2 regions of the Blautia sp. AF19-1 genome follow, and region 1 is predicted to be linked to the other one. Evidence: riboswitches for the same ligand, from Rfam matches in the RefSeq annotation. Region 1 holds a riboswitch; the other holds the start of a gene.

Evidence for each region. A riboswitch is a leader RNA that binds a small molecule or an ion and turns the genes downstream of it on or off. The one in region 1 is predicted to bind thiamine pyrophosphate.
Region 2: linked by a shared signal. The riboswitch ahead of thiM (hydroxyethylthiazole kinase) and the one ahead of DWX26_RS09615 (energy-coupled thiamine transporter ThiT) in region 1 are both predicted to bind thiamine pyrophosphate.

Annotation. Positions count from the first base shown of each region.
Region 1 covers NZ_QUGQ01000012.1:57,426-73,536, forward strand. Annotated here, with positions in the region: gene DWX26_RS09560 (Lrp/AsnC family transcriptional regulator) at 1-77, shown strand, start outside; gene DWX26_RS09565 (SEC-C metal-binding domain-containing protein) at 188-694, shown strand; gene DWX26_RS09570 (4'-phosphopantetheinyl transferase family protein) at 777-1,328, shown strand; gene spoIIIAA (stage III sporulation protein AA) at 1,386-2,393, shown strand; gene DWX26_RS09580 (stage III sporulation protein AB) at 2,393-2,908, shown strand; gene spoIIIAC (stage III sporulation protein AC) at 2,936-3,130, shown strand; gene DWX26_RS09590 (SpoIIIAC/SpoIIIAD family protein) at 3,160-3,543, shown strand; gene DWX26_RS09595 (stage III sporulation protein AE) at 3,530-4,696, shown strand; partial or broken gene DWX26_RS17720 (DUF6783 domain-containing protein) at 4,668-4,799, shown strand; partial or broken gene DWX26_RS17725 (DUF6783 domain-containing protein) at 4,749-4,877, opposite strand; gene DWX26_RS09600 (stage III sporulation protein AF) at 4,892-5,446, shown strand; gene DWX26_RS09605 (stage III sporulation protein AG) at 5,451-6,020, shown strand; gene DWX26_RS09610 (SpoIIIAH-like family protein) at 6,034-6,753, shown strand; gene DWX26_RS09615 (energy-coupled thiamine transporter ThiT) at 6,825-7,493, opposite strand; TPP riboswitch at 7,559-7,668, opposite strand; gene DWX26_RS09620 (DUF4867 family protein) at 7,821-8,438, shown strand; gene DWX26_RS09625 (L-fucose/L-arabinose isomerase family protein) at 8,547-10,013, shown strand; gene xylB (xylulokinase) at 10,138-11,607, shown strand; gene DWX26_RS09635 (AraC family transcriptional regulator) at 11,629-12,516, shown strand; gene DWX26_RS09640 (YerC/YecD family TrpR-related protein) at 12,613-12,912, shown strand; gene DWX26_RS09645 (DUF1836 domain-containing protein) at 12,971-13,591, opposite strand; gene pcrA (DNA helicase PcrA) at 13,770-15,998, shown strand; gene DWX26_RS09655 (N-acetylmuramoyl-L-alanine amidase) at 16,066-16,111, opposite strand, start outside.
Region 2 covers NZ_QUGQ01000010.1:87-16,197, forward strand. Annotated here, with positions in the region: gene DWX26_RS08220 (ketopantoate reductase family protein) at 253-1,209, shown strand; gene DWX26_RS08225 (Gfo/Idh/MocA family protein) at 1,231-2,208, shown strand; TPP riboswitch at 2,586-2,697, shown strand; gene thiM (hydroxyethylthiazole kinase) at 2,824-3,645, shown strand; gene thiE (thiamine phosphate synthase) at 3,632-4,276, shown strand; gene thiD (bifunctional hydroxymethylpyrimidine kinase/phosphomethylpyrimidine kinase) at 4,392-5,171, shown strand; gene thiC (phosphomethylpyrimidine synthase ThiC) at 5,197-6,504, shown strand; gene glpK (glycerol kinase GlpK) at 6,591-8,081, opposite strand; gene DWX26_RS08255 (glycoside hydrolase family 31 protein) at 8,219-10,606, opposite strand; gene DWX26_RS08260 (glycoside hydrolase family 13 protein) at 10,706-12,376, opposite strand; gene DWX26_RS08265 (LacI family DNA-binding transcriptional regulator) at 12,531-13,547, opposite strand; gene DWX26_RS08270 (InlB B-repeat-containing protein) at 13,789-15,429, shown strand; gene DWX26_RS08275 (Dabb family protein) at 15,553-15,855, opposite strand; gene DWX26_RS08280 (RNA polymerase sigma factor region1.1 domain-containing protein) at 15,925-16,111, opposite strand, start outside.

The DNA of each region.
Region 1 (16,111 bases):
CATCGGTGGAACACAGAGGAATTCCGCTCGGCGATACCAGAATCCCGATTCTGGAGCAGGAAGAAGAAAAAGGTTGATTTTCTGCGGACTTTCCGATATACTAAAGCGTGTTACAAAAACCGGAATCCCGCTAGGGGACGGCGCGAAAAAACGCGCTCAGAGAAACAGATAAAGGATGGATAATAACATGAGTTTATTACAGAATTGGCGTGATATCGCCTATAATCAGGAAGCAGACAAAAAACAGCTCCAGCAGTTCTGGACCAATTATTTCCTGATTGAGAAAAACATTTACGAGCAGCTTCTTTCCAACCCGGATGAAGTGGTAAAAGGAACCGTAAAAGAGCTGGCAGAGAAATACAAAGTGGACGTTATGACCATGGTTGGTTTCCTGGACGGCATCAACGACAGCCTTGTGATCCCGAACCCGATCGAGGAGATGGAAGAGGATACCGTTGTTACACTGGCTTACGATAAAGAGCTTCTATACAAAAACATGGTAGACGCAAAAGCAGACTGGCTGTACAACCTGCCGATGTGGGATGAGATCTTCACAGAAGAGCAGAAGAAAACGCTTTACATGGAGCAGAAAAAATCCGGCACTGTAATCAAAGGCAAAAAAATCGGAAGAAACGATCCATGCCCGTGCGGAAGCGGAAAGAAATACAAATACTGCTGCGGTAAAAACGCATAAGAAAGAATTTTCGAGAAGAGACCGGGGAGCCGAAAGTTGAAAGGCTTCGCGGTCTCTTTTTCTATGAAGAGGGAGAAGCAGGATGCAGGAGACGGTAGTTTATCTGAAAAAAATTACACAGCCGGAGGGCGAAAAAAAAGAGCTGGAACGGGAACTCTCGCAGTGCGGATGGGAGCTGTTCCGGATGGGAATGCAGGAACAGTATGGGCTGGATGGAGAAAAGATAACGATCGAACGGAATGCGCACGGAAAACCGTACCTGCCAGGGCATCCGCAGATCTGTTTTAATATTTCTCATTCGGGGGAATACGCTGCCTGCGCTTTTGCTTCCATTCCGATCGGCATGGATCTGCAGCAGCACCGCCGCGCTGCCTGGGAGCGCATGGCAGAACGGTATTTTTCCGCCGAAGACCAGAAACGCCTTGCCGCAGCGGAGAATGCTGAAACGCTGTTTTTCCGGATCTGGACCGAGGAGGAGAGCTACGGCAAGTGGAGGGGAACCGGTCTTTCGGGTTCTCTTGGAATGGAAAAGAAAGAGGGCTTCTGCACGCATTTCAGTCCGGAGAAAGGATATGAAGGCGCCGTCTGGGCAGCGGAGCCCGTGAAAATCTGCATGAAAAGAATAGAATCATAAAAACCGTGCATAACCTGTCCCGCCATCTCATATATATAACGATAAGAGGTGGTGAAGATGAAAAGGACAGGAAGACAAAAGGATATTGTTACGCCAGAGAAAAAACAGGAGCAAAGGGAACTTTTGCGCCTGTTTTCTGCGAATATACGGAAAATTCTGAAAAACACAGATCTGCTGGCCGATGACCTGCAGGAAATCCGTCTGCGGACCGGCGCGCCGCTTCTGGTGGTCGCAAAGGATCAGGAGTACTTTCTGACCCCGGACGGAGCACTGACCGGGGAGTGGGAGAAAGGTTATCCCGTCTCACCGACGGATATCCGCGATACGATGGATTACATAGGAAGTTTTTCCCTCTATGCCTACGAGGATGAACTGCGGCAGGGTTTTCTGACCGTGGAGGGCGGCCACCGGATCGGCATTGCCGGAAAGACGGTAATCGAAGGGGAAAAGGTGAAAGGCATCAGCCATATATCCTGCATCAACGTGCGGGTTGCTCATGAGAAAAAGGGCTGCGCGGACCGAGTGATGCCGTACCTTTGGGAAGACGGCCGTTTCCTGCACACCCTGATTGTCTCCGCACCCGGCTGCGGTAAAACGACGATGCTGCGCGATATCATCCGCCAGATTTCGGACGGGGAGTCGCCGTATCCGGGGCTGACCGTCGGTGTGGTCGATGAACGGAGCGAGATCGCAGGCTGCTATCTCGGCGTTGCGCAGAATGATGTCGGCATCCGCACCGATGTGCTCGACTGCTGTCCGAAGGCGGAGGGCATGATGATGCTGATCCGCGCCATGTCGCCCGATGTGGTGGCAGTCGATGAGATCGGAACGGGCGAGGACATCCGTGCGATCGAGTCCGTCGTTAACTGCGGGTGCAAGCTGCTCGCGACCGTGCATGGCAATTCCATGGAGGATATGAAGCAGAAGCCTCTCCTGAACCGCCTCGTGGAATCCCACGTTTTCGAGCGGTACATCGTGCTGGATGCGAAACCCCGCGCCGGAAGTGTACAGGCTATTTTTGACGGAAGAGGAACGACACTGTACCGAAGGGAGGCGTTTCTGTGATGCGGCTTGCAGTTTTACTGGCGGCTTCTCTTGCCTGCGTCGGGATCGGCTTTGCAAAGAGTGCGGCGCTGTCGGCCCATGTGAAAGATCTGGAAACACTGCAGAAAATTATCCAGTATCTGCGTGGAGAGATTGTGACGGCGGCTTCCCCGCTGCCGGATGCGTTCTGGGAGACGGGAAGGCGGATGCGGGATCCGTACCGGGATTTTTTACAGGATATTTCCGAGGATATGCGCCGCCCGGACGGAAAGACACTGCCGGCGATTCTGGAAGAGAATACGGCAGTCCACCTGGCGGATACACGCCTTACAAAAGAAGAAAAAGAAGAGCTGCAGGAGGCCGGATGCAGCCTTGGCACTGGGGACCGCGCCATGCAGAAGGCGAATCTGGACCGGTATGAGGCACGCCTTGTGCAGCGGATCGCGGAACTGCAGAAAGGATTGCCGGAAAGGAAGAGGCTCTGTCAGAGTCTTGGAATCATGGGAGGCCTTTTTTTATTTTTGATTCTGGTTTAGGGCGTGTCTGAAAACGGAGGAGCAGGCGTGGAGGTCGGGATTCTATTTAAAATCGGGGCAGTCGGGATTCTGGTATCGGTCCTGTGCCAGGTATTAAAACACAGCGGCCGGGAAGAACAGGCATTTCTTGCAAGCCTTGCCGGTCTTGTGCTTGTGCTGTTCTGGATTCTTCCCTATATTTCCGCGCTGTTTGAGGACATCAAACAACTGTTTACAATTTAAGAGCAGAGAGAAAAAACGGAGGGGATCATATGGATATACTTCGGATCGCTGCGCTTGGCACGGCGGGCGTGCTGCTTGGAATCACAGTAAAGGGAGCAAAGCCGGAATTTGCCCTTCTTGTGACGGTCGGTGCCGGCCTCTGCATTCTTGCCGGGACCGTCGGAAAAATGCAGTATCTGCTCGGCATGCTCGCACAAATGAAATCGTATCTCCCGGTGGACTCATCGTATCTGAATACGCTGCTGAAAATGCTTGGGATCACGTATGTGGGGCAGTTTTCCGCCGGGATCTGTAAGGATGCGGGCTATTCTTCCATTGCAGGGCAGATTGAACTGTTCGCCCGCCTGGCGGTCCTTGCCGTCAGTATGCCAGTGCTGCTCGCTCTGCTGGAAACGGTTCATGATTTTCTGTAAAAAAGCCGGATGGGGCATGGCGCTGCTTTTTCTGTGTCTCATTTTCGGAACGGGAAGAACGCAGAAAATCGAAGCAGCGGATACCGAAACGGATCAGGCAGCAGCAGCGCAGGACGAACTTCTTGCAGAACTCGACTTCGATGCAATCCAGCAGGAAGTGGACAGCCTGCTGTCCAGCCAGCAGTTTTCTTTTGCCGGTACGGTGCGTTCTCTTCTGCAGGATGGCGATCCCTTCCGCACCTTCCGTGCCGGAAATGCCGTTCTCTCCTGTGCCAAAACAGCATTCCTTGCGCAGAAGGGGCTGATGAAGGAGCTGTTTCTCCTCGTTCTGGCAGGCGCGGTGCTCGGCAGTTTTTCCTCTCTCTTTGAAGGAAAACAGGTCAGGGACGCCAGTTTTTATATGGTCTATCTGCTTGCGCTTGCACTGATTCTGAAAAATTTCCAGTCGAGCGGGGAAAACCTGAAAGCTGTCATCACATCGCTGGTCGCTTTTATGCGGATCCTGACGCCATCCTACTATCTGGCGGCCGCGGCCGCCGGGGGCGCATCATCAGCCGTGATGTTTTATCAGATGCTCCTTCTAGTGATTCTGGCTGTCGAAAAGCTTCTGCTCGCCCTCGTCCTCCCGATGATCCATATCTATCTGCTCATCGCCCTTGTAAACGATCTTTCCGGCGAGGAGATTTTGTCCCATATGACAGAGCTGCTGGAAACCTGCGTGAACGGCCTTTTAAAATCGTCGCTCGGCGTACTTGTGGGAATGCAGATGATCCGGAATCTGATCGCACCGGCGCTCGATTCCCTGCGGCAGATGGCACTCTGGCGGACTGCCGGAATGATTCCCGGCATCGGAAATGCGGTGAATGCTGTAACCGAGTTGGTGGCAGGCTCCGCGGTGCTGATCCGCAACTGCTTTGGCGTGACGGCAATGCTGGTACTGCTCGCAGCGGGCATGGTCCCCGCCGTTCAACTTCTCGTTTCGGGTCTTTCCTTCCGCCTTCTCGCCGCGGCGGCACAGCCCGTCTCGGACAAGCGGATCGCGGGATGTCTTGCGGCGGCAGGAAAAGGATATGCGATGCTTCTGCGTCTCCTTCTGACCGTAGAAGTCCTGTTTCTGCTGACGATTGCAATCCTGGCGGGAACTTTTTCCTAGAGCTTGTCTGAAAAAGGCTTTTCGTGAGCTGCGAGTCCCAGTTTGTGGGAGATTTTATCCGAATGAGGGCGGCGTAGCGGGCTACGGCAACCGAATGAGGGTAAAATCTCCCGCAAAGTGGGGCTTGCAGCTTGCGGAAATGGTTTTTCAGACACGCTCTAGCGTGTAGTTGGGCAGGCAGCGGCGGGAGGCGGCATGGTAGAAGAGATTCTGCAGTGGCTTAAGAATATTTCAATTTTTCTGATTTTTATGACAACTGTGCTGAACCTGATCCCGGAGAAGGAGGACAAGAAGCCGGTTCAGTTTTTTCTTGGAATTGTGATGGTACTGATTTTTTTCCAGCCCGTGCTAAAAGCGGGAGGTTTGGAGCAGAAAATGGCGCAGACGCTCGACCGTCTGACGCTGGAAGAGGAGGCAGCAGCAATGGAAAATGTACAGATTCGTGCAGAAAGCTTTGAAAAACAGTATTACGTGGGCGCCTGGGAAAAAGAGACGGAGCGCCAGATCCGGATGTATCTGTCAGAGAGCGGCATTCCGGGGGCAGCCGTTTCGGTAACGCTGGAGCCGGGAAACACCGGTGAGGCAAAAGAGATCCGCATTGAAGCGCCGATGCGGCAGACGAGCATTTACCGCGAAGAACAGAAAAAACAGCGGGAAATGCTCGATGAAAAGCTGACAGAGATCAAAAGTGTTTTAAGTGAGGTCTACGGAACCGATCCGGCGCATATTATGGTAGAGATTTCGGAATAGGCCTATGAGGGAAAAGGCAGCGGCGTTTTTCCGGAAACAGAAAAAGGAGCAGTGGATGCTGTACTTCCTGCTGGCGGCAATCGGCGTTGTCCTGCTGCTGCCGACGGGAACAAAAAAGACCAGTGAGGAGACAGAACAGCCGCAGGAGACGGCTGTGCGTCCGGCGGGGGATGCGGGACTTTCGGTGCAGGAGGAGATGGAACAGCGCCTTTGTGACGCACTTTCCCAGATGGACGGTGTGGGCGCAGTGCACGTCGTGGTGACGCTGGAATCCACAGGAAAAAAGATTGTGGAAAAAGATGTCCCAACGCGGAGCACAACGGAGGAAAACAAGAAGGGAGAGGAGACCGGAAGCGTTACATCCTCGTCGCAGGATGAGGCAACTGTCTATGAAAAGACACAGAACGGGGCCGAGACACCGTATGTGGTTTCCGAGGAGTACCCGGCGGTGCGCGGCGTGCTCGTTATCGCAGAAGGCGGGGGAAACCCGGTGACGATACAGGAGATTCAGGAGGCCGTGATGGCATTATTTCAGGTGGGCGCAAATAAGATTAAAGTAGTCAAAATGAAGTAAAGGAGTCAAATGCGTGGAAAAATTAGAACAGGAAATGAATGCACCTGAGAAAATGGCAGAGACACCATCGCCGAAAAAGACGGCCGGGAAAAAGAAAAAATTCCGGAAAAACCAGGTCATCATCACCGCCCTTGCGATCATGATTGCCGTCGCCGGATACATCAACTATGCGGACAGCACCCTGTCCACCAAAGGAACGGCAGACGGAACCACCGCAGACACAAGCACCGTATTAAAAGACATCTCCAGCCTTGACACCGACATCACCGATGAGGTGGACGCCGGAGCCGCTGGCGATTCCTCGCGGACCATCACAGAAACACCGGGAGAGGCTGTCCTTGCCGGGGCATCTACATACATGGCCCAGGCCAGAATCGACCGGGAACAGATCCGTTCCCAGAATAAAGACACCTTAAACGAAATCATCAACAACACCAACCTCTCCGAAACCGAGCGCCAGAGCGCCGTCCAGAGCATGGTGGAAATGACGGAACTCGTAGAAAAAGAGTCGGCAACCGAACTCCTCCTCGAAGCCAAAGGCTTCAACGATGTCGTCGTAAACCTGACCGGCGAAACCGCCGACATCGTCGTTCCGATGAAAGAAGTAACCGAGGAACAGCGTGCCCAGATCGAAGACATCGTAACCCGCAAAACCGGAATCGGCGTAGAAAACATCGTCATCACCCCCATGAGTTCCGCCGCCGACACAGCCGCAGAGGAGAGTGCTCAGTAAATTTTGATATCCACGTAAAAAATCCGGAAACGCAAAATCATGCGTTCCCGGATTTTTTCACGTAATTCTATTTAATTTGCACCATGTGCCGTTCTTGCAACCGTCTGCAGTGCTTTCTTCACCGGCGGCAGCGAGATCAGAATCACCGTCAGTACACCTTCAGCCAGCAGATAGCTGTAGTTGTAAATAATCGGATACAGCGCCTTCAAAGACTGCGGGAAATTCTCCGGCATATAATCCATCCAGTACAGATATCCGCCTAACGTATGGAAAAATCCCCTCGCCAGCACAGCCACAATATACCCGATCAGCAGCCCGTTTTTCTTCTTTCCAAAGAATCCGGCCACACCCAGCGCCGCAAACGCAAACACATAATCACAGCACACCTGGAACAGCGACAGCACATACGGCCCCTGGATAAACTGCAGCAGTCCATAAGCAAAACCAACGAGAATACCCGTCTTCGCCCCATACCAGTTCGCAATCAGCACAATAAACAGCATCGAAAACAACGTAACCGATCCCCCGTACGGCAGCTCAAACACCTTCACATACGAAGTCACAAACGCCAGCGCCATCCCCATCGCACAAAACGCCAGCTTCCTTGCATCCATTCCCGTCCCCTTACTCTTCTGAGCAGAAAGAACCGAAGCAATCACCACCAGCGCCACCATCAGCACCACGCATCCAACATAACCGGCCGTCGTCAGTCCGCCGTCAGCAGTAACAAAAAAACTCATAAAAAAACCTCCTTCGCATTCCGCTTGGAGGGGCTCACATAAAAACACAGTCCCGAATCACATCCGAAACCACGTTCCAGCTTCCCTACGCAGGAATTATCCCGTTCAGGTAGTGAGGGTCCGTGAGCTTATCCCTGTCCCACGTTCTCAGCCAAAGGCTCCCCTAGCGTCTTATTATTTTAACGTATTAAAGTATACCAACCTCCCCCTTATTTGTCAACCCGTCCGTTTTTTCATCCAAATACATGTTGACAAGAAGTACATACAAGTGCTATATTACAATTAGTTCAATCATTAAACTAATTGTACGAAAGGAGCACCAAAACAATGCAGATTCTGAAAGTAACAGACGAAGCATTCCGCCAGTACGGCAAAGTCATCAAAGACCTCGACGTCAGCGACATCATCACCGCCATGTCCGAGACCCCATGTCCCGACGACGTAGTCTACGAGCCTTCCATTGAAAGCCTCGAAGCCTGCAAAAGCGCCCAGTCCGTATCCGACAGCCTCTACGGCGGCATGCCGATCCAGATCGGCTACTGCAACGGCCACAACCATTTACTGAACGCCGTAGAATACCACCGCGACAGCGAAATTAACATCGCCGTAACCGACCTGATCCTGATCCTCGGAAAAGAACAGGACATCACCGAAGACCACACCTACGACTCATCCAAAATGGAGGCCTTCTTAATCCCGGCCGGAACCACCATTGAAGTCTACGCAACCACCCTCCACTACGCACCATGCAACGTGGCAGCCAGCGGCTTCAAATGCGTCGTAGTACTTCCAAAAGGAACCAATACCGACATCACCCTGGAAGAAAAACACACCCCGGAAGACGACCTGCTCTTCGCCAGAAACAAATGGCTCTTAAGCCACCCGGATGCAAACATCGCTGGAAGCGTAGCAGGCATCAAAGGAGAAAACCTCTCGGTAAAATAAAACCAGAGACAAAACCAGAAATCAGAAACACTGCCCCAAAAGAGCAGTTCTGAACATAAAAAGAAACCAAAAACCAAGAAAACCCAAAAAGGAGGATCTTCAAAAATGATCAACAATACACCGGAAATCAAATTAGGTATCGTTGCAGTAAGCCGTGACTGCTTCCCGAACAGCCTTTCCGAGAACAGAAGAAAAGCAGTCGTAAAAGCATACGACGGAGAAATCTACGAATGTCCAATCATCGTCGAGAATGAAATCGACATGATGAACGCACTCGAAGACCTGAAAAAAGCAGAGTGTGATGCACTTGTTGTATACCTTGGAAACTTCGGACCGGAGACCGAGGAAACCCTGCTTGTAAAATACTTCGACGGACCTTGCATGGTAGTAGCAGCAGCAGAAGAGACCGGCGACGACCTTGTAGGCGGACGCGGCGATGCATACTGCGGCGTTCTGAACGCAAGCTACAACCTGAAACTGCGCAACCTGCACGCATACATTCCGGAGTACCCGGTTGGCGATGCAGAAGACGTAGCAGCCATGATCAAAGATTTCGTACCGGTTGCAACTGCAGTTGTAGCTGTTAAGAACCTGAAAATCATCAGCTTCGGACCGCGTCCGACCAACTTCCTGGCATGTAACGCACCGATCAAACAGCTGTACAACCTCGGCGTAGAAATCGAAGAGAACTCCGAGCTTGACCTGTTTGAAGCATTCAACAAACACGCAGGCGATGAGAGAATCCCGGCAGTCGTAGAAGATATGGCAAAAGAGCTCGGCGAAGGAAACCTGAAACCGGAAATCCTGCCGAAACTGGCTCAGTACGAGATCACCCTGTTAGACTGGATCGAAGCACACAAAGGATCCAGAAAATACGTAACCCTGACCGGAAAATGCTGGCCGGCATTCCAGACACAGTTCGGATTCGTTCCTTGCTATGTCAACAGCCGTCTGACCAAGATGGGCATCCCGGTATCCTGTGAGGTAGATATCTACGGAACACTGTCCGAGTTCATCGGAACCGTTGTATCCAAAGACACCGTAACACTCCTCGACATCAACAACACCGTTCCGAAGGATATGTATGAGAGCGAAATCAAAGGCAAATTTGATTACACCTTAAAAGATACCTTCATGGGATTCCACTGCGGAAATACCGCTTCCACCAAACTGGCATTCTGCTCTATGAAATATCAGATGATCATGGCAAGAACCCTTCCGGAAGAAGTAACACAGGGTACCCTCGAGGGAGATATCGTTCCTGGAGACATCACCTTCTATCGTCTGCAGAGCACATCTGACGCAAAACTGCGCGGATACATCGCAGAGGGCGAGGTTCTTCCTGTAGCAACACGTTCCTTCGGAAGCATCGGTATCTTCGCTATTCCGGAGATGGGCAGATTCTACCGTCACGTACTGGTAGAGAAAAACTATCCGCATCACGGCGCAGTAGCATTCGGACACTTCGGAAAACCGTTATTCGAAGTATTTAAAATGCTCGGTGTTGAAGTAGATGAGATCGGCTACAACCAGCCGAAGGGTGTTCGTTACCCGACAGAGAATCCGTGGGGCTAATCCGTTCCGGAAGATTCACTGAAAAATAAGAAAGATATGCAGTAACGCATAAGCAAAAGGGCGGAGCAGAGATCTAGGTCTGCTGCCGCCCTTTTTGAAAAAGAGTAGAAAAAGGAGATTCGACATGTATTTTATTGGTGTTGACCTTGGTACTTCCGCTGTCAAACTGCTTCTGATGGACGAGGAAGGCAAAATTGTAAATATTGTATCGAGAGAGTATCCGCTGTATTTCCCGCATCCAGGCTGGTCTGAGCAGAAACCGGAAGACTGGTGGGAGCAGAGCAAAGAGGGAATCCGCGAGCTGGTAAAAGACGTAGACAAATCCCAGGTAGCCGGCATCAGCTTCGGCGGCCAGATGCATGGCCTTGTCATCCTGGATGAGAACGATAACGTCATCCGCCCGGCGATCCTCTGGAACGACGGCCGTACCGCAAAACAGACCGATTATCTGAACACCGTAATCGGAAAAGAAAAACTCTCCGAGTATACCGCAAACATTGCATTTGCAGGCTTTACCGCACCGAAGATTCTCTGGGTGAAAGAAAATGAGCCGGATAACTTCGCAAAAATCTGCAAAATCATGCTTCCAAAAGATTACCTGGCATACCGTCTCTCCGGCGCATTCGTAAGCGACTACTCCGATGCATCGGGCATGCTTCTGATGGATGTCAAGAACAAATGCTGGTCAAAAGAGATGGCAGAAATCTGCGGTATTTCCCTGGAGATGCTGCCGGAGCTCCATGAGAGCTTTGACGCTGTCGGAACCTTAAAACCGGAAGTAGCAGCAGAACTTGGACTGCCAGAGACCTGTAAAGTTGTAGCAGGAGCCGGAGACAACGCAGCAGCCGCAGTCGGAACCGGAACCGTAGGCGACGGCATGTGCAACGTTTCCCTTGGTACAAGCGGAACCGTATTCATTTCCAGCAGCAAATTCGGCGTAGACAGCCACAATGCCCTGCACGCATTCGCACACGCAGACGGCCACTATCACCTGATGGGATGCATGCTGAGTGCAGCTTCCTGCAACAAATGGTGGATGGATGAAATTATCCGCACAAAAGAATATACAAAAGAGCAGGAGAATATCACAAAACTTGGCGAGAATAATGTCTTCTTCCTGCCGTATCTGATGGGCGAGCGTTCCCCGCACAACAACCCGGATGCAAGAGGAACCTTCATCGGCCTGACCATGGACACCACAAGAGAGGATATGACCCAGGCTGTTCTCGAGGGCGTTGCCTTTGCGATCCGCGATTCCTTTGAGGTAGCAAAATCCCTCGGCATCCAGATCGAGAGAACGAAAATCTGCGGAGGCGGTGCAAAGAGCCCGCTGTGGAGACGCATGATCGCAAACGTGCTGAACATCAAAGTGGACCGTATTGAGTCCGAGGAAGGCCCGGCACTTGGCGGAGCCATGCTGGCAGCCGTTGCCTGCGGTGTCTTTTCATCCGTAGAAGAGGCGGCAGAAAAAATTGTTCGTGTGACAGAGACCATCGAGCCGGAACCGGAACTGGTTGAGAAATATGAGCGCCAGTATCAGAAATTTGCAAAGATTTATCCGACCGTAAAAGATCTGTTTACAGAGCTGCTGTAATAAAAAGGGGTAAGAAATAAGATGAAGAAAGTGGAACATGGGAAAACATTTGACCGGAATGCAGCAAACCCGCCGGCGTTTGAAATCTTTCACAACACCGTGACAGAAGGCTATCCGGAGCACTGGCATACCGCAATTGAAATTATCATGCCGACCAGAGGCGAATATGAGGTTGTTGTCGGAAAAGACAGCTATAATCTCAAAGAGGGCGACATCATTATGATCAATTCCGGCGTTGTACACGGAATGAGATTCGTATCCCAGGGAGAACGGATTGTCATGCTGGTGGAACCGGGCTGTGTGGAGAATCAGGAAGAAATGGAAACGATTTTCCTGCGGCTTCCGGCCATCTACTTCAAAAAAGAGGATGAGGAAGATCCCTTCTATCTGTTTCTACGCAGCCAGATTCTGGAACTGGTGCGGGAATACGATAATGAGGGCGCAGTGATGACGCACAGAATCTGCACCGGCCTCAAAGAGCTTTTTTCAGAGTTTGGCCGCAAGGGCTTTTCGGATGCCAACGCGCAGAATACGTTCGGGGCAATGAAGCAGCAGGAATATATAGAGGCTGTTTTAAGCGCCTGCCGTTATATCAATGTCCATTACATGGAGAATCTTTCTCTCGAGGAAGTAGCTGCGGTCAGCGGATTTTCCAAGTTCCACTTTACCAGAATTTTCAAGCAGTACATGAACATGACATTCTATGAGTACCTCAATTCTAAACGCGTCAAACGCGCAGAGGAGCTTCTGTACGACAAAAAGATGAGTATCACGGATGTGGCGATGAATTCCGGATTCTCTTCTTTAAGTGCCTTCAACCGTACCTTCAAGACGGTAAAGGCCTGTTCGCCGAGCGATTACCGCAGACAGCGGGAGTCGATGGTACAGGCTTTGCTGATGCAGGGATAAAAGGACTTGTATTTCACACTTTACTGTGCTAAAATGGTAGTATTCCGAGTTATAAGAATGAGATGGGGACTTAATTTTCGTACAGGAGGGCTTGAAATGAACAAGAAACTTCATTCAGAAGCAGTAGACCAGCTTTTTGAGGCAATTTTGTGTCTGAAGAATAAGGAAGAATGCTATACTTTTTTTGAGGATGTATGCACCATCAACGAACTGCTTTCGCTGTCGCAGCGGTTTGAAGTGGCGAAAATGCTGCGGGAGAAGAGAACGTATCTGGAAATCTCCGAAAAGACGGGAGCATCCACGGCGACGATCAGCCGCGTGAACCGTTCCTTAAGCTATGGAAACGACGGATATGAGATGGTGTTTGAACGGATGGAAAAGAAAGAAAATGTGTAAAATCAAAAAAGACGGTGCGATTCCAACGCAGCCGTCTTTTTTAATTACACGTTTGTTCTTAATTTTTCTTTTTCGGATCAGAAGGCGCCGCGAGGGATGCCAGTTCATCCACCATGTGCTCGAGCATCTGTTTTTTCAGATAGACATCGAAACTCAGCAGACAGATAAACGAAAAGAGCTGGAGAAATTCCCGGTCCTCCTCCGGTGAGCTGCCGAACATGGACTTGGATACATCCGCTTTTTTCAGAAGATCTTCTTTTACGGATGCAATTTCTTCTTTTTCCATCTGGAAAATTTCGTCGTAGATATCTTTGATGGAAAAGCCGCTCTCCGTGCCGAAATACCGATCGGTGATCGGGGCGAGCAGTGTCTGGATATCCGTGATCGAGAGGATGTTTTTAAAGTAGTAAATAAAAACCAGAAGCATCATGTGCTCCGGCGAATATTTCTTTTTGACCGGCGGCGGGAGCAGCTTGTTTTTTGCATAGTTGTTGATCATTGTTTTTGTCAGAACCTTATCGGACTCGAAGCGGCGCGAAGAAGCGAGCTGTGCGTCCATAAAGGTCGTGACCTGGTCCATATATAAAGCAATGTTCGGGATTTCCCCCGGGCGGATGCCTTCGAGAGAATCCAGTGAATTCAGTAAATCATGAAGAATTTTATCTGAGTCTATCGTCATTTGTTATCACCTCACTGTTCCCATTATATAGTTTTTAATACCAGATAGCAAGGACTTTGCGAAAAAAGTTTCCATGATAAAAATGCAACGTATGTTCGTTCTTACTTGTAACCGGGGCGGATTTGTTATATACTGAGATGCATGTGAAAAGATTCGAAGCAGATGAAGGAGAAAGAACATGAATCAGACAGAAACAGGATTAAACCCGATGCAGATGGAAGCTGTGGAGTACACCGAAGGGCCGCTTCTGATCCTTGCAGGTGCCGGTTCGGGAAAGACGAGGGTACTGACGCACCGCATCGCCTCCCTAATCCGGGACAAAGGCGTCAATCCGTGGAATATTATGGCGATCACCTTTACGAACAAGGCCGCCGGAGAAATGCGTGAGCGTGTCGATAAAATCGTGGGATACGGATCGGAGCGGATCTGGGTCAGCACCTTCCATTCCAGCTGCGTGCGGATTCTGCGCCGCCATGCTGAACGTCTGGGATACGCCAACAATTTTGCAATTTACGATACCGATGACCAGAAATCGCTGATCAAGGACATCATGAAACGGCTCCAGATGGATCCGAAACTGTACCGCGACCGTGCGATCATGGCGGCAATTTCGTCCGCAAAGGATGAGATGATTGAGCCGGACCAGTACCGGATTGACGCGGGAATCGACTGGAAGCTGCAGAAGTATGCGGCAGTTTATGCGGAGTATCAGGCAGAGTTAAAGAAAAACAATGCGATGGACTTCGATGATCTGCTGGTACAGACCGTAAAATTATTCCAGCAGTTCCCGGAAGTGCTCGACTATTATCAGGAGCAGTTCCGCTATATCATGGTCGATGAGTATCAGGATACCAACACGGTTCAGTTCCGCTTTGTAAGCCTTCTGGCGGCAAAATACCGCAATCTCTGCGTTGTCGGCGATGATGACCAGTCGATCTACAAATTCCGCGGGGCGAATATTGAAAATATTCTGAGTTTTGAGCATGTATTCCCGGATGCGAAGGTCATTAAACTGGAGCAGAATTACCGTTCTACGCAGAATATTCTGAATGCGGCAAATGAAGTGATTGCGAATAACCAGGGACGAAAAGCAAAACGCCTGTGGACAGAGAACCCGGAGGGTGACCTGATCGATCTGCGGCAGTTCCAGAGCGGTTTTGAGGAGGCGGAGTACGTGGCAGGAGAAATCACGCGCGGCGTCCGCACGGAGGGAAAGAAGTATCGTGATTATGCAATTCTCTACCGTACCAACGCACAGTCCCGTCTTTTTGAGGAGAAACTGCTGCTTGCAAATGTTCCATATAAAATCGTGGGCGGTGTCAACTTCTATGCGAGACGCGAGATCAAGGATCTGCTGGCGTATCTGCGTGTGATCGAGAACCCGGAGGATGACCTTGCGGTACTGCGTATCATCAACGTTCCGCGGCGCGGTATCGGAGCGGCGACGATCAACAAAGTGCAGGACTGGGAGGCAGAGCAGGGCATCCGTTTCTACGATGCGCTTCTCGAGGCCGAGTATGTGCCGGGGCTGATGCGGTCTTTAAATAAGATTAAATCCTTCACGTCCTTTTTACAGGTACTCCGCGCGAAAGCAGATTATCTGTCGGTCAAAGAGCTGCTGAATGAAATCATCGAGGAGACCGGCTATGTAGCAGATCTGCAGGCGGAGGGAACCGAAGAAGCGGCAGCCCGCATCGAGAACATCGACGAGCTGATTTCAAAGATTGCGGATTATGAGGAGAGCGCCGAACAGCCATCTCTCGGTGGTTTTCTGCAGGAGGTTGCGCTGGTGTCTGATATCGACTCGGTGGATGAGGAGAGCGATTACGTGCTGTTGATGACACTGCATTCCGCAAAAGGACTGGAGTTCCCGAACGTATTCCTTGCCGGCATGGAGGATGGTATTTTCCCAAGCTACATGACGATCACCGGGGATGATCCGTCGGAGCTGGAGGAGGAGCGCCGTCTCTGCTACGTGGGCATCACGCGTGCGATGCAGCATCTGACATTGACGTGTGCGCGCCAGAGAATGATCCGCGGCGAAGTGCAGTACAACAAGATGTCCCGTTTTGTCAAAGAGATTCCGCGGGAGCTGATTTCCCTGGAGCGGGAGCGCGGGGAGATCGAAGACCGGAAGCCGAAGATGGACATTCCGACGAGAGGCAGCGTCTATGCGGCGATGAAGCAGGCATTCCGCGAGAAGCCGCAGCAGGCGAAAACCTTCAGCGCGCAGAAGGCGACGAAACTCGATTACGAAATCGGGGATACGGTGCGCCATATCAAGTTCGGTGTCGGCATTGTCACGGATATCGTGGACGGCGGAAGAGATTATGAAGTTACCGTCAACTTCGACCAGGCTGGTACGAAGAAAATGTTTGCTTCGTTTGCAAAACTGAAAAAGTTATAAGGAGAACGAGAGCGTGTCGGAAAACAAAATTCCGGCACGCTCTTTTTTCGACTGGTGCGTCAGACGCTCAGGTGGTAATCAGGGTGGAATAGCCGTCGCGGCGCAGGCGGCGT
Region 2 (16,111 bases), on a different contig from region 1:
GTGCAAAAAACGAAGGAGAAACGTTCGAATTTCGTTTCTTATTTCTTCTCTTGTTTTTCTTTTGCCTTCTGTTCTTCTTTCGTCCGGATTTTGTCTTCGTACATTTTCTTTTCATTCTACAATCTACCTTATCGCTCCGTCAACACATTTAGGCTTCCTTTTCCGAAATTTTCTATTTTGAAAAACAAATTGAGGATCTCCGCAAAATTTGTTATAGTAAGGATAATTCAAACAGTTACAAAGGAGGCTATTATGAAAATAAAATCAGTTGCTGTTCTGGGCGCCGGAGCGGTTGGGTCTTATGTGATCTGGGGGCTTTCGGAGAAAAAGGACATCCGGCTTGGCGTTATCGCGTCCGGGGAACGGGCGAAGCGTCTGAAAAACAAAGGATGCAAAATTAACGATACGGTTTATCACCCGGAGGTATGGACACCGGAAGAGGCACACGGCGTGGATTTTCTGATCGTCTCGCTCAAATACGGCGCACTGCCGGGGGCTCTTGACGATATTACTGCCGTTACCGGCGAGAATACTGTGATCATGAGTCTGATGAACGGCGTGGACAGCGAGGAGATCATCGCGGAAAAAGCCGGTGCGGAGCATCTGCTTCATGCTGTTATCAAAGTAGCTTCTCATAAAGAGAATGACGGCTACGTTTTCAACCCTGAGGCGACGCTCGGCATCATTTTCGGCGAAGTTTCGGCGCCGTACGACAGTGAGCGTGTGCAGGCTGTTCTGGATCTGTTCTCCGGCACAGGGCTGCATTACCGGGCAACCGATTGTATTTTAGAGGAAATATGGAGCAAATTCCGGCTGAATGTCTGCAATAACCTGCCGCAGGCTATTCTCGGTGCCGGGGTCGGCTGCTACCGCGACAGTGTGCATATGAAGGCGATCAGCGACGGACTCCGCGCAGAACTGATGGCGATTGCGGAGGCAAAGGGAATTGATATCAACAAGGCGGATGTCTCCTCGGGACGCGGAAGTGCGGTTCCGCCGACGGCGCGCTACTCGACGCTCCAGGATCTCGATGCGGGACGCCATACGGAAATTGATATGTTCTCGGGTGCGCTGATCCGCATGGGAAAAGAGCTGGGAATTCCAACGCCTTACAATGAATTTACGTACCATATGATCAAAGCACTGGAAGAGAAAAACGACGGACGGTTTGACTACAGCGGAAGCGAAGAACCGCTCTGGGCGAAATAGATACGATAGGAGAATCTCACGATGAAAGAAATCAAATGGGCTGTACTCGGATGCGGTGTGATTGCAAATGAAATGGCGGTCGCACTGCAGAAAAACGGAAAGAATATTTACGCGGTCGGCAACCGGACCCATGAGAAGGCGGCTGCTTTTGCGGAGAAATATGGAATTGGAAAAGTTTACGATGATTTCCATGAGATGTTTACCGATCCGGAGGTCGATGTCATTTATATCACGACGCCGCACAACACGCATCTTGGCTTTATGAAAGAGGCGATTGCCAATGGAAAACACATTCTCGTTGAGAAATCGATTACACTGAACAGTGACGAGCTCGACGAGGCCATAGCGCTTGCGAAAGAAAAAGGTGTCATCATCGGAGAGGCAATGACGATTTACCATATGCCGATCTACAAAGAGCTGAAAAAATTTCTCGACTCCGGCCGTCTCGGCAGAGTCAATCTGATCACGATGAACTTCGGCAGTTTCAAAGAGTACAACATGAAGAACCGCTTCTTCAACCGGAATCTCGCAGGCGGCGCGATGCTTGATATCGGCGTATACGCACTCTCCTTCATCCGCTGGTTCTTCGACTCCAAGCCGGATCAGCTCCTTTCCCAGGTAAAGCCCGCTCCGACCGGTGTGGACGAGCAGGCCGGCCTCCTTCTCACCAATCAGGAAGGACAGATGGCAAGTGTGATGCTCTCTCTCCACTCCAAACAGCCGAAACGCGGCATGGTTTCCTGTGAGAACGGATTTATCGAGATCATGGAGTACCCGCGTGCCTGGGAAGCAAAAATCACAGACGCTTCCACTGGCGAATCCAAAATCATCAAAGCCGGTGACAACGCCGATGCACTCGCCTATGAGCTCGCCGACATGGAACGCGCCATCAATGGAGATGTATCTGCCATGCACCTCGACTACACGAAGGACGTCATGGATCTGATGACCTCCTTCCGCAGAACCTGGGGCTATACGTACCCGGAGGAAGAAAAATAAGATTCGTACATCAAAAGCCCCTGCCCGGCACACATCAGATGCCGGGCAGGGGCACTTCTTTTCACCTGCAATACTCTGCAATTTTCTTTTTCAGTAATTCCGCATTAATCGGCTTTGCGATATGCACGTTCATGAGGATCAGGTCGAAGGTGTATTCCGGGCTGTCCTGGTAGAGTTCAAGCTTCTTTGTTCTTCCATCGTTTCACCCGTCTTCCACGCATATTTTATACTTCATTTTACGCTGATATTATTTTCTCTGTCAACCCAAATAACATTACATTTCCAATATTTTGCATGTCTTTTTTATTTTTCTGAAATTTTTTTAAATCTTCCGTTTTTCTCTTGCACAATTGTTTTTATACGTATATAATTGTCTGCAGAAAGCAAAGGGGAGCTCGCGTGCGAAGCGGGCTGAGAGTAGGATGCATCTCCTAGACCCTGAACCTGATTTGGGTAATGCCAACGTAGGGAGATACGATATGCACATTTTCTGCAGATATACCTCCACGTATATCTGCTTTTTTAATCTCTATGAACACATCATCAACAGGTTCTTCCAGTATCACAAGGGAATTTGCTTCTGCAAAAATACTCACACAGGAGGAACAAAAAATTATGTTAGGCACTTGTCTTGACAATGTCAGAAAAACAACCCCTCTCGTACACAACATCACAAATTACGTTACGGTAAACGATGTCGCCAATATTCTGCTGGCATGCGGCGCAAGCCCGATCATGTCCGATGAACCGGAGGATGTCGAGGATATCACCTCCATCTGCGGCGGTCTGAACATCAACATCGGAACGCTGCACAGAACGAGCATCGACGGCATGTACCGTGCCGGTGCAAAAGCAGCTTCGCTCGGCCACAAAATCCTGCTCGATCCAGTCGGCGCAGGCGCAAGCCACTTACGTACTTCGACCGCAGTCGGACTGATGGAAAAAATCCCGTTCACCGTCATCCGCGGAAATATTTCCGAAATCAAAACACTGGCACTCGGAAGCGGAACGACAAAGGGTGTTGACGCAGACGTTGCCGATAAAGTAACAGACGAAAACCTCGACAGCGCCGTTGCTTTTGCAAAAAACTTTGCGAAAGACCACAACTGTGTTGTCGCCATCACAGGAGCGATCGACCTCGTTGCCGATGCTGACACCTGCTACGTGATCCGCAACGGACGCGCCGAGATGGGAAGCATCACCGGAACAGGCTGCCAGCTCTCCGGCATGATGACCGCTTACCTCGTTGCCAACCCGGACGAGCCGTTAAAAGCCGCTGCTGCCGCTGTCTGCGCGATGGGACTTGCCGGCGAGATCGGCTGGAGCCATATGAAACCGGAAGACGGCAACTCCACCTACCGGAACCGCATCATCGACGCCATCTACCACATGGACGGCGAGACGCTGGAGAAAGGTGCAAAGTATGAAGTGCGATAAAAAAGGCCTGCTTTTATATGCTGTGACAGACCGCAGCTGGCTGAACGGCGAGACACTGTACAGCCAGGTGGAAAAGGCTCTGCAGGGCGGCGCAACGTTTATCCAGCTCCGCGAAAAAAATCTTGACCAGGATCACTTTATGGAAGAGGCACTGGAACTGAAAAAACTCTGTGCCGCATACCATGTTCCTTTCGTCATCAACGATAACGTGGAAATCGCAGCTAAGATGGATGCGGACGGCGTTCATGTCGGCCAGAGCGATATGGAGGCCGGCGATGTCCGTGCAAAGCTTGGCCCGGACAAGATCATCGGCGTTTCGGCGCAGACCGTGGAACAGGCCATTCTCGCCGAGCAGCGCGGGGCAGATTACCTCGGCGTCGGCGCGGTCTTCCACACCGGTTCCAAGGCGGATGCGGAGGATGTCAGCCACGAAACGCTGACTGCTATCTGCAATGCCGTTAAAATCCCTGTCATCGCCATCGGCGGCATCACACGCGATAACGTGACGGAGCTTTCCGGCAGCGGCATCTGCGGCATCGCCGTCATCAGTGCCATTTTTGCACAGAAAGACATTGTTTCCGCAACGAAGGATCTGAAAGAACAGACTCTGCGCATGCTGGAAAACAAATAATTTTACGTAACCATTCATCCTCACACCAGGCGGCAGACTGGGGGCACCACTTTCTTTGTCGCCTGTCCAAAAAGAAAAGTAATGCAAAGGAGTAATTCTCATGGACGCGAAAAACATGAAAACAGCATTAACAATCGCGGGAAGTGATTCCAGCGGAGGCGCCGGCATTCAGGCAGACATCAAAACCATGATCACAAACGGAGTTTACGCCATGTCGGCAATTACCGCACTCACCGCCCAGAACACCACCGGAGTTTCCGGTATTTTCGATGTAACACCGGAGTTTCTGGCCGCACAGCTTGACGCCGTCTTTACGGACATCTTCCCGGACGCCGTCAAAATCGGTATGGTATCCTCCCCGGCACTGATCGAAGTCATCTCCGAACGGCTTCGCTTCTACCAGGCCAAACACATCGTTGTGGACCCGGTCCTCGTCGCTACAAGCGGCTCCGCGCTCGCTTCGGGCGGCGTGCCTGACCTGATGAAAAAACTGCTCTTTCCTCTGGCTGAAGTCATCACACCGAATATCCCAGAGGGAGAAGTTCTCTCCGGCATCAAAATCCAGTCGGAAAGCGATATGGAACGCGCCGCAAAAGAGATCGGGGATTCCTGCGGCTGTGCCGTTCTGTTAAAGGGCGGCCACAGTATCAATGATGCCAACGATCTTTTATATCACAACAGCACATTTACCTGGTTCACCGGAAAACGCATCGACAATCCGAACACACACGGCACCGGCTGTACACTCTCCAGCGCCATCGCATCGGGGCTCGCAAAGGGGCTTTCCCTTCCGGATGCCATTTCCGCCGCAAAAGAGTATATTTCGGGCGCACTCGCGAGCATGATGGATCTCGGCCACGGCTCGGGACCGCTGAACCACGCTTACCGGATCTGATTTTGAAAATAAAGGAGAACAACAAATGGAACGCAATTACGCAACACAGATGGACGCCGCACGCCGCGGCATTGTAACACCGGAGTTGAAAAAAGTCGCAGAAAAAGAGTATATGGCCGTGGAAGACCTGATGCCGCTCGTTGCCAGCGGAAAGGTTGCCATTCCGGCCAATAAGCTGCACACCTGCATCGACCCGGAGGGCATCGGCTCGATGCTGCGCACGAAAATCAATGTAAATCTCGGTGTTTCGAAAGACTGTAAAGATTACGATGTGGAGATGCAGAAGGTACTCTCCGCGGTCAATATGGGCGCAGAAGCCATCATGGACCTGTCGAGCCACGGCAATACGCAGCCGTTCCGGCGGAAACTGACCTCCGAATGTCCAGCCATGATCGGCACCGTGCCGGTATATGACAGTGTGATCCATTACCAGAGAGACCTGGATACGCTGACCGCCAAAGATTTTATTGACGTCATCCGCCTCCATGCCGAGGACGGTGTCGATTTCGTCACCCTGCACTGCGGCATCACCAGAAAAACCATCGATCAGATCCGCAAACACAAACGGAAAATGAATATTGTTTCCCGCGGCGGCTCCCTCGTGTTCGCCTGGATGTGCATGACCGGCGAGGAGAATCCGTTCTACGAGTATTACGATGAGATTCTCGATATCTGCCGTGAATACGATGTGACCATTTCTCTCGGCGACGCCTGCCGTCCTGGCTGCCTTGCCGACGCAACGGATGTCTGCCAGATTGAGGAGCTGGTGCGCCTCGGCGAACTCACCAAACGTGCCTGGGAGAAAGACGTTCAGGTTATGGTTGAGGGACCGGGCCACGTTCCGATGGATCAGATTGCGGCCAACATGAAAGTACAGCAGACCATCTGCATGGGCGCTCCGTTCTATGTCCTCGGACCTCTTGTGACCGATATTGCACCGGGCTATGACCACATCACCGCTGCCATCGGAGGCGCAATTGCCGCTATGAACGGCGCTGCTTTCCTGTGCTACGTAACGCCGGCAGAGCATCTGGCTCTTCCGAACCTCGATGACGTAAAGCAGGGCATCATCGCAAGCAAAATCGCCGCACACGCTGCCGACATTGCCAAAGGCGTGCCGCATGCGCGTGATATTGACGACAAGATGGGAGACGCCCGCCGCGTGCTCGATTGGGAAGCACAGTGGGACTGTGCACTGGACCCGGAGACTGCAAAAGCCATCCGTGCTGACCGCTCGCCGGAACAGGAAGATACCTGCTCGATGTGCGGTAAATTCTGTGCCGTGCGAAGCATGAACAAAGCTTTAAACGGCGAACATATCGACATTCTTTAACATCAGTAGACAAGAAGTCACAGTACGCGAAAAGGAACGGTTTTCATTACGAAACCGTTCCTTTTCTGCATTTCCAAAATCTTTTTCTATTTCGCCCATCCTTCGGCGTAACGGACTGCTTTGTGCCATCCGTTCATCTTCTCATCGCGCTCCTCTTTCGAGAGCTCCGGCTCAAATATACGGTCAATGGCTCCGTTCTGTTTTACCGTCTCCTGATCCGGCCAGTAGCCGACGGCGAGTCCCGCAAGATAAGCTGCTCCCATCGCGGTCGTCTCGATGCAGCACGGCCGCTCCACCGGCGCCTGGCTGATGTCCGCCTGGCACTGCATCAGAAAATTGTTGGCGCTTGCTCCGCCGTCCACACGCAGTGCGGAGAGCTTCATGCCGGAATCTGCCTCCATCGCTTTTAAGACATCATCCACCTGATATGTGATCGACTCTAGCGTTGCGCGGATCACATGGTATTTGTTGACGCCGCGGGTCAGGCCGAGAATGGTTCCTCTCGCATACTGATCCCAGTACGGTGCGCCAAGGCCGGTAAACGCCGGTACGACGTAGCAGCCGTTCGTGTCGTTCACCTTCTGCGCCATGTACTCGGAATCCGCCGAGGACTCGATCAGCTTCATCTCATCGCGCAGCCACTGGATTGCGGCTCCGCCGACAAAAATGGATCCCTCGAGCGCATACGTAATCTTGTCCCCGATACCCCATGCAATCGTGGTAACAAGACCGTGTGTCGAAGAAACCGGCTTTTCTCCCGTGTTCATCAGCAGGAAGCAGCCTGTTCCGTATGTATTTTTCGCTTCGCCCGGCGCATAGCAGGTCTGGCCGAACAGCGCCGCCTGCTGGTCTCCCGCTGCTCCCGCAATCGGAATCGGGCCGCCGAAATATGTGGATGCCGTCTCCCCGTAGACACAGCTCGACGGGCGGACTTCCGGCAGCATACAGAGCGGAATGTTCAGCTCTTTTAAGATATCCTCATCCCATTTCAGTGTATGGATATTGAACAGCATTGTACGGGACGCGTTGGTGTAATCGGTGACATGTACCTTTCCCTTTGTCATCTTCCAGATCAGCCACGTCTCCACTGTTCCGAAATAGAGATCGCCTCGCTCCGCCCGCTCGCGCACGCCCGGAACTTCATCTAGAATCCATTTCAGCTTCGTGGCTGAAAAATACGCATCAATCACAAGACCTGTTTTCTCCCGGAAACGGTCAACCAGTCCGCGCTCCATCAGGGAATCGCAGTATTCCGATGTTCTGCGGCACTGCCATACAATTGCATTGTAGACCGGCTCTCCCGTCTTTTTGTCCCAGACGATCGTCGTCTCTCTCTGGTTTGTGATGCCGATTGCCGCGATATCCTCGTAGGACGCGCCCGCTTTCTGCATTGCCTCCACGGCTACACCGAGCATCGTGGACCAGATTTCATTGGCATCGTGCTCCACCCAGCCCGGTTTCGGGAAACGCTGGGTAAACTCCTTCTGCGCAAGGCTTACGATCTGTCCTTTCTGATCAAACAGAATACAGCGGTTGCTCGTTGTGCCGGCATCAAGTGCCATGATGTATTTTCCCACGTTTAAAAATCCTCCTGTCTCACATTTCAAGAAGAGAGCCTGACAGAATCCACTGCCACGCTCTCTTCCTTTTCTTTGTATGTATCGTATCACAGAATTCTTTTTCTGTAAATCAAATCGTGTTTTTCTGCAGCAATTTATGCCGTAATGATCTCCAGCAGCGCACCGCGCAGATCGTTTGAAAGTTCCATGCTCTGCAACTCTGCAGCCAGAATTGCTACCTTTCCGTCCGCTTTGTGAAGAAGATTTGCGATCTGCTCTTTGGTGATGTAGCTGATTTCGGCGTGCAGCAGCAGATCCATCGCACGTGTCATGACATCGTTCTTTGCAATCTCCGTATCTTCCGGCAGACAGATTGTCACGGTATCCTGTGGTTTTACATCTGCCACTGCGATAGCAAGAAGTCCGTCTTTCTCTTTGACTTCTGCATCCGCTTCCACGCCGTTTACAAAGACCTTTGCCTCTTTTGCACTACTTCCACCGAATTCTACGCAATATGTTCTGCTTTCCGGAACAAGGCTCTGATTGCCCTCAACCGGTGCAATTGTAAATTTTCGTGCACCCCATTCGAGCGTCATCGGCGTTTTTGCACAGTCATTCTTCTCATACGCCATGGAAGTATTGTCATCCTCGTACAGAATAAATGTATTATCTGCACCCGCATAAACGCGTACCGTCAGCTCATCCGGGTTAGATTCTACATCCAGCGCACTGATCTTCTCTGTCATCGGGATGATCGCACCTGCTTTCGCAAGAACCGGGATTTCCTCCAGCGTACGGTACAGATCCATACTTCTGCCGCCCTCATAAATCATTCCGTTGAAGAAATCAAACCAGGTTCCCTCCGGCAGCCATACCTTCGTCTTGGCACGCTTCAGCTCCGGAATGCATTTCGTTGTCACCGGTGTTACCATCAGCTCACTTCCGAAGAAGTACTGATTCGGTGCCTGATTTTTGCCCCAGAAAACCGTCTCCGGGTAATCATAATACATCGGAACAACGATCGGTGTATCTTCTTTCCATGCACGGTAGTTCATCGTGTACAGATACGGTACGAGTTTATGACGCAGACGAAGGAAATCATCCATTGTGCTGCGCACTTCCATACTGAAGTTCCAAGGCTCTTTTCCACTGAAGGCACTGTTAGAGCTGTGCAGACGGTTGATCGGAGAAAAGACTCCGTACTGATACCATCTTGCTTCAAGCTCATCGTCACGGTAGCCAAGCATATGGCCGCCGATATCATGACTCCACCATCCGTAGCCGATGTTGGAGGCTGTGCTGGTAAAGTATGGCTGGAAATCCAGGGATTCCCAGGTGATGTGGGTGTCTCCGGAAAATCCGACCGGATAGCGGTGGGAGCCCGGTCCTGCATAGCGGGAGAAGGTCATCGGACGTTTTCCGTCTCTTCCACTGTCAAGAAAATGATAGTGATTCAGCATCCACAGCGGATCAAGACCCTCGATCTTGGTACTCTGTCCCTGCTGCCAGTCAATCCACCAGAAATCGACGCCCTCTTTTTCCATCGGATGATGGACTTTTTCGAAATATACATCGACAAATTTCGGATCGGCAATGTCAAAATTGACCGGCTCTTCTTTTTTTGCATCCACTCCCATAGCTTCTGCTACTTCCGGATAGCAGTCCTCATACGCACGAATTCCGTCTGCCGGATGGACATTCAGTGTTGTCTTCATGCCGCGTGCATGGAGTTTTCCAAGAAAACGCTCCGGATCCGGGAAGAGTTTTTTATTCCAGCTATAGCCGGTCCAGCCGCTGCCGTATTTCGGATCCACATCGTCTACACGGTGCCAGTCCATATCGATAACAGCAACCGAGAATGGAACGTTCTCTTTGTCGAAGTCTTCCATCAGTTTCATATAAGATGCTTCACTGTAACGCCAGTAACGGCTCCACCAGTTTCCGAGTGCAAATCTCGGAAGCATCGGAGTTTTGCCGCAAAGGTGATAAAAATCCTTTAATGCCAGGCGGAAATTCCAGCCATAGCCGAAGAAGTACAGATCCTGCACTCCTTTCTTTCTCGGGGTCACCCAACCGTCCTCTGTCATCAGAAGCGACTTCGAATCATCCAGAACAGCGGAACCAAACCAGGACATGATACCAGGTTCCAGTTCGCATGCTCCGTTGACCTGATCAAGCGTACGGGCCGTTCCTCCAAGATCCTGTGTCGGATCTCCGTAATGCCATGCCGGTACAGAACTGATGCCGACTGCCGTTGTTTTGCAGGAAAGTCCGTTTGCAGAGAATGCCTTTTTGTTGTAATTCAGCTGCAGATACTTTGTGCGCAGCTCCAGCTCATCGCCTGTGTCTTTGACGGAAAATTCCACTGCTGGAAAATCACGGTTTACAACCGTCTGGGATGCTGCATCGATAAATTCACCGTCCTCACTGTATTCCAGCCGAAGAAGATGCTCTGTCAGTACTGTGATACGGTATTTATCGCCTTTTATCACATTCTCGGGATTTGCAAGTGGATGTGTCTCCAATTTCAGATATGGTTTCATATTTTGTTTTTCCCTTTCTTATCTTACCAGTTCTTGCCCTATTTTGAGAACGGGAATCTGTGACAAAAGTCCGTTCTGCCTCAGATTCCTCTGCATTTTTTATTTTGTCTCCAGAACAACCGCCTCATACGCGCGCAGTTTTCGTACCCCCGCTGCCGCGCCGTCCTGCGGATAGTTGCTGATCAGTACCTCTGCTCCCGCAAAGGTTTCCGGAACCGTGTATTCCTGCTCCTCTTTTGTAAAATTGCACATCACGAGGAGTTTCTGGTCGCCTAAGGTTCTGGTATATACATACAGTGCCTCGTCCTCCGGATCGAGCAGCTCGTACGTTCCGTAAACCATGATATCCTTCTCTTTCCGGAGATGAATCAGTTTCTTGTAATAATTGTATACAGAATCCGGATCCGCCATCTCATTCTTGGCATTGACGGTCTCGTAATCCGGTCCGACCTTGATCCACGGTGTTCCTGTGGTAAATCCTGCCGAAGCGGTATCATCCCACTGCATCGGAGTTCTTGCATTGTCTCTTCCGCGCAGGTTCAGGTAGCGCATCATGTCGTCCGGCGCTACTTTTCCGGCACCGGTCAGCTCGTGGAACGCGTTGATGCTCTCAATATCGCGGAACTCGGACAGATCGTGGAACGGAACATTCTTCATGCCAAGCTCATCGCCCTGGTATACATACGGGGTACCCTGCATCATATGAAGGCAGGTTGCCAGCATTTTGGCACTTACCACACGGTATTCCGGTGAATCATCGCCGAAACGGGACAGGCAGCGCGGCTGGTCGTGGTTTCCAAGGAAGAGGCTGTTCCATGCCTTGCCCTCAAGCTCCGTCTGCCATGCTGTCATGACGCGTTTGAAATCTTTGAGCGGTACGCGTTTGTCCGTCCATTTGCCGTATGTTCCGCTTGCCAGATCTACCAGCTCGAACTGGAATACCATACTGAGCTCTTTGCCGTCTGCGGATGCATATTTTTCTGCCTCCTCGATCGTGACACCGGCACACTCACCAACCGTCATCAGATCGTATTTGGAGAGGACTTCCCTGTTCATCTCCTGCAGATACTCATGAACGTGCGGTCCGTTTACGCAGCCGGAATCACCGTAGAGTCCGCCCTCCGGAATTTTTCCGTCCGGCAGCCCTTCCGGTTTGGAGATCATGCTGATAACGTCCATCCGGAAACCGTCAATGCCTTTTTCACACCACCAGTTCATCATATCGAAAACTTCTTTTCGAACCGCCGGGTTCTCCCAGTTCAGATCAGGCTGTTTTGTTGAGAACAGATGCAGGTAATACATCTCTGTCTGCGGATCGTATTTCCATGCGGAACCGGAGAAGCAGCTTCCCCAGTTGTTTGGCTCTTTTCCCTCTTTTGCATCACGCCAGATATAATAATCGCGGTATGGATTGTCTTTCGATTTGCGGCTCTCCACGAACCATTTGTGTTCATCTGAAGTATGATTGACAACAAGGTCCATGACCAGCCTGATGCCTCTTTTATGCATCTCCGAAAGCATGCGGTCAAAATCCTCCATTGTTCCGAACTCCTGCATGATTGCCCGGTAATCGCTGATATCATATCCATTGTCATCGTTTGGTGACTGGTACACCGGAGACAGCCAGATAACATCCACGCCAAGATCCTTCAGATAATCCAGACGGGATGTGATACCATTTAAATCTCCGATACCGTCTCCGTTGCTGTCCATGAAGCTGCGCGGATAAATCTGATACACTACGGCTTCTTTCCACCATTTTTTGTCCATTTTTTTACCTCCTTTATTTCATCCCCAGAACGTGTCTGGTTCTTTAATTCTGTCGTTTGCAAGCACATTTTACCATACCTCACGGTGATTTTTCAATAGTTTTGCGCAAAACCAGCAGTTTCTACAAGAGTTTTTCTGTAAATTTGGTAACTATTTACTTCGTCAGATCTCTTACCGACTCCCTCTCCACCAGCGTTGTCGGCAATGGCGGAATATCTTTTTGTACCGGCTCATCCTGGATCAAGTGCATCAGGACTTCTACGGCACGGCGTGCTTTTCCATCCACCATCTGATGCACGGTAGTCAGCTTCGGCCGCGCAAGTGTCGCATAGGTAACATCATCAAAGCCCGCAATTGAAATTTCCTCCGGAACCTTTATTCCCCTGTTCTGCAGAAAGTTGGATGCTTCAAGTGCATAGTAATCCGATGAAAAAAAGAGCGCTGTCTGTTTTTTGAAGAACGGAAGCATCTCCTCATATGCCTTCTCCCTCTGCTCTGGATTCCACGGGATCACAATATGGCGACTTTCAAAGTCCTCAATTCCCGCCTCCTCCATTGCCTGACGCACACCGAGCCACCGATAGTGGTCAACCCCGAGATCGCAGTCGGATAAAAAGAGAAATTTTTTATGTCCCTTTCCAATCAGGTACTGACTCATCTGGTACGCACCGCCGCGGTCATCCATCGTAATGGAGCGGACTCCAAGTTCCGGCGGGAGATACTGATCAATGGTTACCAGCGGTTTTCCGAGACGTTCCGAGAGCTCTGCAATCTCCTTTTCCTTCAGAGCCATCGCAATCATGCCGTCAAAATTCCAGCCGAGCGCCTGCTGCATAATATCGTCCTGCTCATGGCGCGCAACCAGCATCATATAGTAGCCGTGTTCCCGGATCTGATACTCCAGATTTCCGAGCATTGCCGACACAAAGGGATCCTCAAAGGAAGATGCATTTCCTTTCTTCATGAAACCAAGCGCCACACCAATGAGACCGGAGCTGTTGTTCGCCAGCATGCGCGCGCTGATACTCGGCACGTACTCCATCTCCTTTAAAATCCGGTTGATTTTCTCGACCGTCGCCTTTGAGACGCGCCCTGTCTTTCCGTGTATTACATTCGAAACCGTCGTCGGGCTGACCCCTGCGCGGTCTGCTATATCTTTGATTCTAATCATCGGTTCTCTGCCTTTCCTTTTTCTTCACAATTTTCTGAATTCTGTTATGTTTATTTTACCAAGACGGCAAAATGTTTACAACTACTTTGCATCGGCAAACACTACAAAATTATTACATTTTCTTAAACGATATGTAAGAAAATCTCCATCCCTCCTTCATTTACTTTCCGCCGGTTCCGTGGTAAGATAGGATGACAGAAAAAGTTCACCTTTTTTCTGTAAGAAAGGACCTACACATCATATGCGGCTTGCATTTACAAATTTTTCGATAAAATCTCCCACTGGCAAGAAATCCGGCCGTTTTTTTCTTGCCCTTTTTCTGGGTATTTTTCTCTTCCTCGCTCATCCCATACTCTGTCAGGCTGGTTTTGCCTCCAGTACGCCGTTTACCGGTGCCTCCTGGGAACTGGTCGGGGAATATCCGATTCTCGGCAGCAACGGCGCGGTGCAGTCCGTCTGTGCGACGGAAGATTATATCATCTGCATCGAAAATTTTAATGATCTGACGACAGAGCCGGACGTAGTCTCTGCCTACTATAAAAATGATACAGACGCAGACGGAAATCCCGTTACGCAGTATTCCCTCGCGCATCAGGTAAGGGACGCAGACTTTGCTCACGCAAACGGTATGGCATACAATCCCGTCACACATGAAATCCTCGTGAGCGGCTACAGCAGCCCGGATGCTTCCAATTACGGATGTATCTTCCGCCTCGACCCGGATACTCTCGAGCAGAAAGAGCGGATCCAGCTCTCGACAAGCTACAATATTCTCGGTATTGATTATCTTCCCTCCACCGGCGGCTATCTGATCCAGACCGATGCGGACGGCGGCTACGGCTTTAAACTCCTCGATGCCTCACTTCAGGTGATGGATGACTGGGGCACGTATCCCTTCGATTTTTACATGGAAAACTTTCAGGATCTCTGTGTTTCCGGCGATCTCTTTTTTCTTTTTCCGCTGACGATGCATCTCGGAATCGGAAACTTTATCCAGACATACTCGCTCTCGCAGAAAACACTGCTTGCGGACGACACGGTTGATTTTGGCTTTTCCGACGATATCACCATCAATGAACCAGAGGGCCTCTGTGAGACAAATCCTGGGGAATTTATTGCGATTGTAAACGTAACAAAGGCAGATGGTGGACGGTACGTGCAGTTCTACCGCACCCGGGTGCCGTATCTGTTCACGGTTTCCACTTCCGCGGCGGAGCATGGCTCGGTGTCCGAGGGCGGGGAAGTTTCCAGCGGAGAGGAAAAAACCGTTTCCTACACGGCAGACGAAGGCTTCCGGCTCGCGAAGCTCTCGGTGGACGGCTTGTATCTGCCGGTGACGGAATATCCGGACAGCTACACATTTTCCGATATCCAGAAGGATCATACCCTTGCCGTAACGTTTGAACCGGTTCCGACGGCGACACCGACGCCGACTGCCACTGCGACGCCGACCGAAACACCGGCCATAACCCAGACACCGGAACCGGCCATTTCCAAAGCACCGGCATCATCCACGGTTTCCTTCTCATCTGTGGCTTCCCATTTCGCAGCGTTCTGGAAAGGCACTGTGCATGCCGCTTCCTGGTTCCGCCATCTTGCCTCGGCCGGTGCATCCCTTTTTGCCCGTATCCGGAAGGCAGATCCTGTTTTTCTGGCGATGCCGTTTGTCCTTCTCGTTCTGATTCTGCTCTTTGTCCTCCGCCTGCGGTATGTCCGCCGCATCCGGCGGGAGCGGTCGCGGAAAGCGCTGGAACACAGAAGAAGAACGTACGAAGAACTGGTCAGAGAATTTACGGAAAATCCGAAGGACGAAAAGGTTTCCATCGATGAGCTGCTGCTTACAATTGACGAACTGCAGAAGGAAGAACAGAAAAACACTTAAATGAAACGTATTCACCAGATCAGGAATTGATCTTCTCGGCACAAAAAAAGTATCCCGTTCCTTTTGGGGAAGCGGGATACTTTTTTATTTAAACGGGCAACGAGCTAAAGTCCGTGCTTGTTTTTACTCTTCGTAATCGAGTGCTGCACGCTCCGTTGTGTACGGACGTACATAGGTGTCTGCTACTTTTACGTGCTCCGGATGTTTTGCATATACAGCTACATCCTCTGCTTTTTCCAGTGTTGTGACAAGTGCCATATCATGGGTGGAAGATGCAAGCGGTGCTTCTACAAAGTCAACCGTCAACAGTCCCGGCACTTTGCCGACCAGGCTTTTCAGGTTCTCTGCCATCGCTTTTTTCAGCTCCGGTTTCTTTGCATCCTCTACTTCCGGTTTGAATTTCCACATAACAATATGATGTACCATTGTATTTTTCTCCTTTGCTTTTGTTTTATTGCCAATTCACACAGTTTCTGTGCAAATACCAGCCTTTTGTTACGGCTCTTCGCCTGCAATCCGCAGAATATCCTCAATCTCTTCCACGGACATGTCAAGATACGCGGAAAGCTCTGCCACACTGAAATCCATGTCATCGCCGTCGGAGAGTTCCTCGATGGCGTCTTTTAAGCGGTTTACTTTATTGACTACAGTATTGTCCTTGTGTTTCTGAACTCTGTGTTCT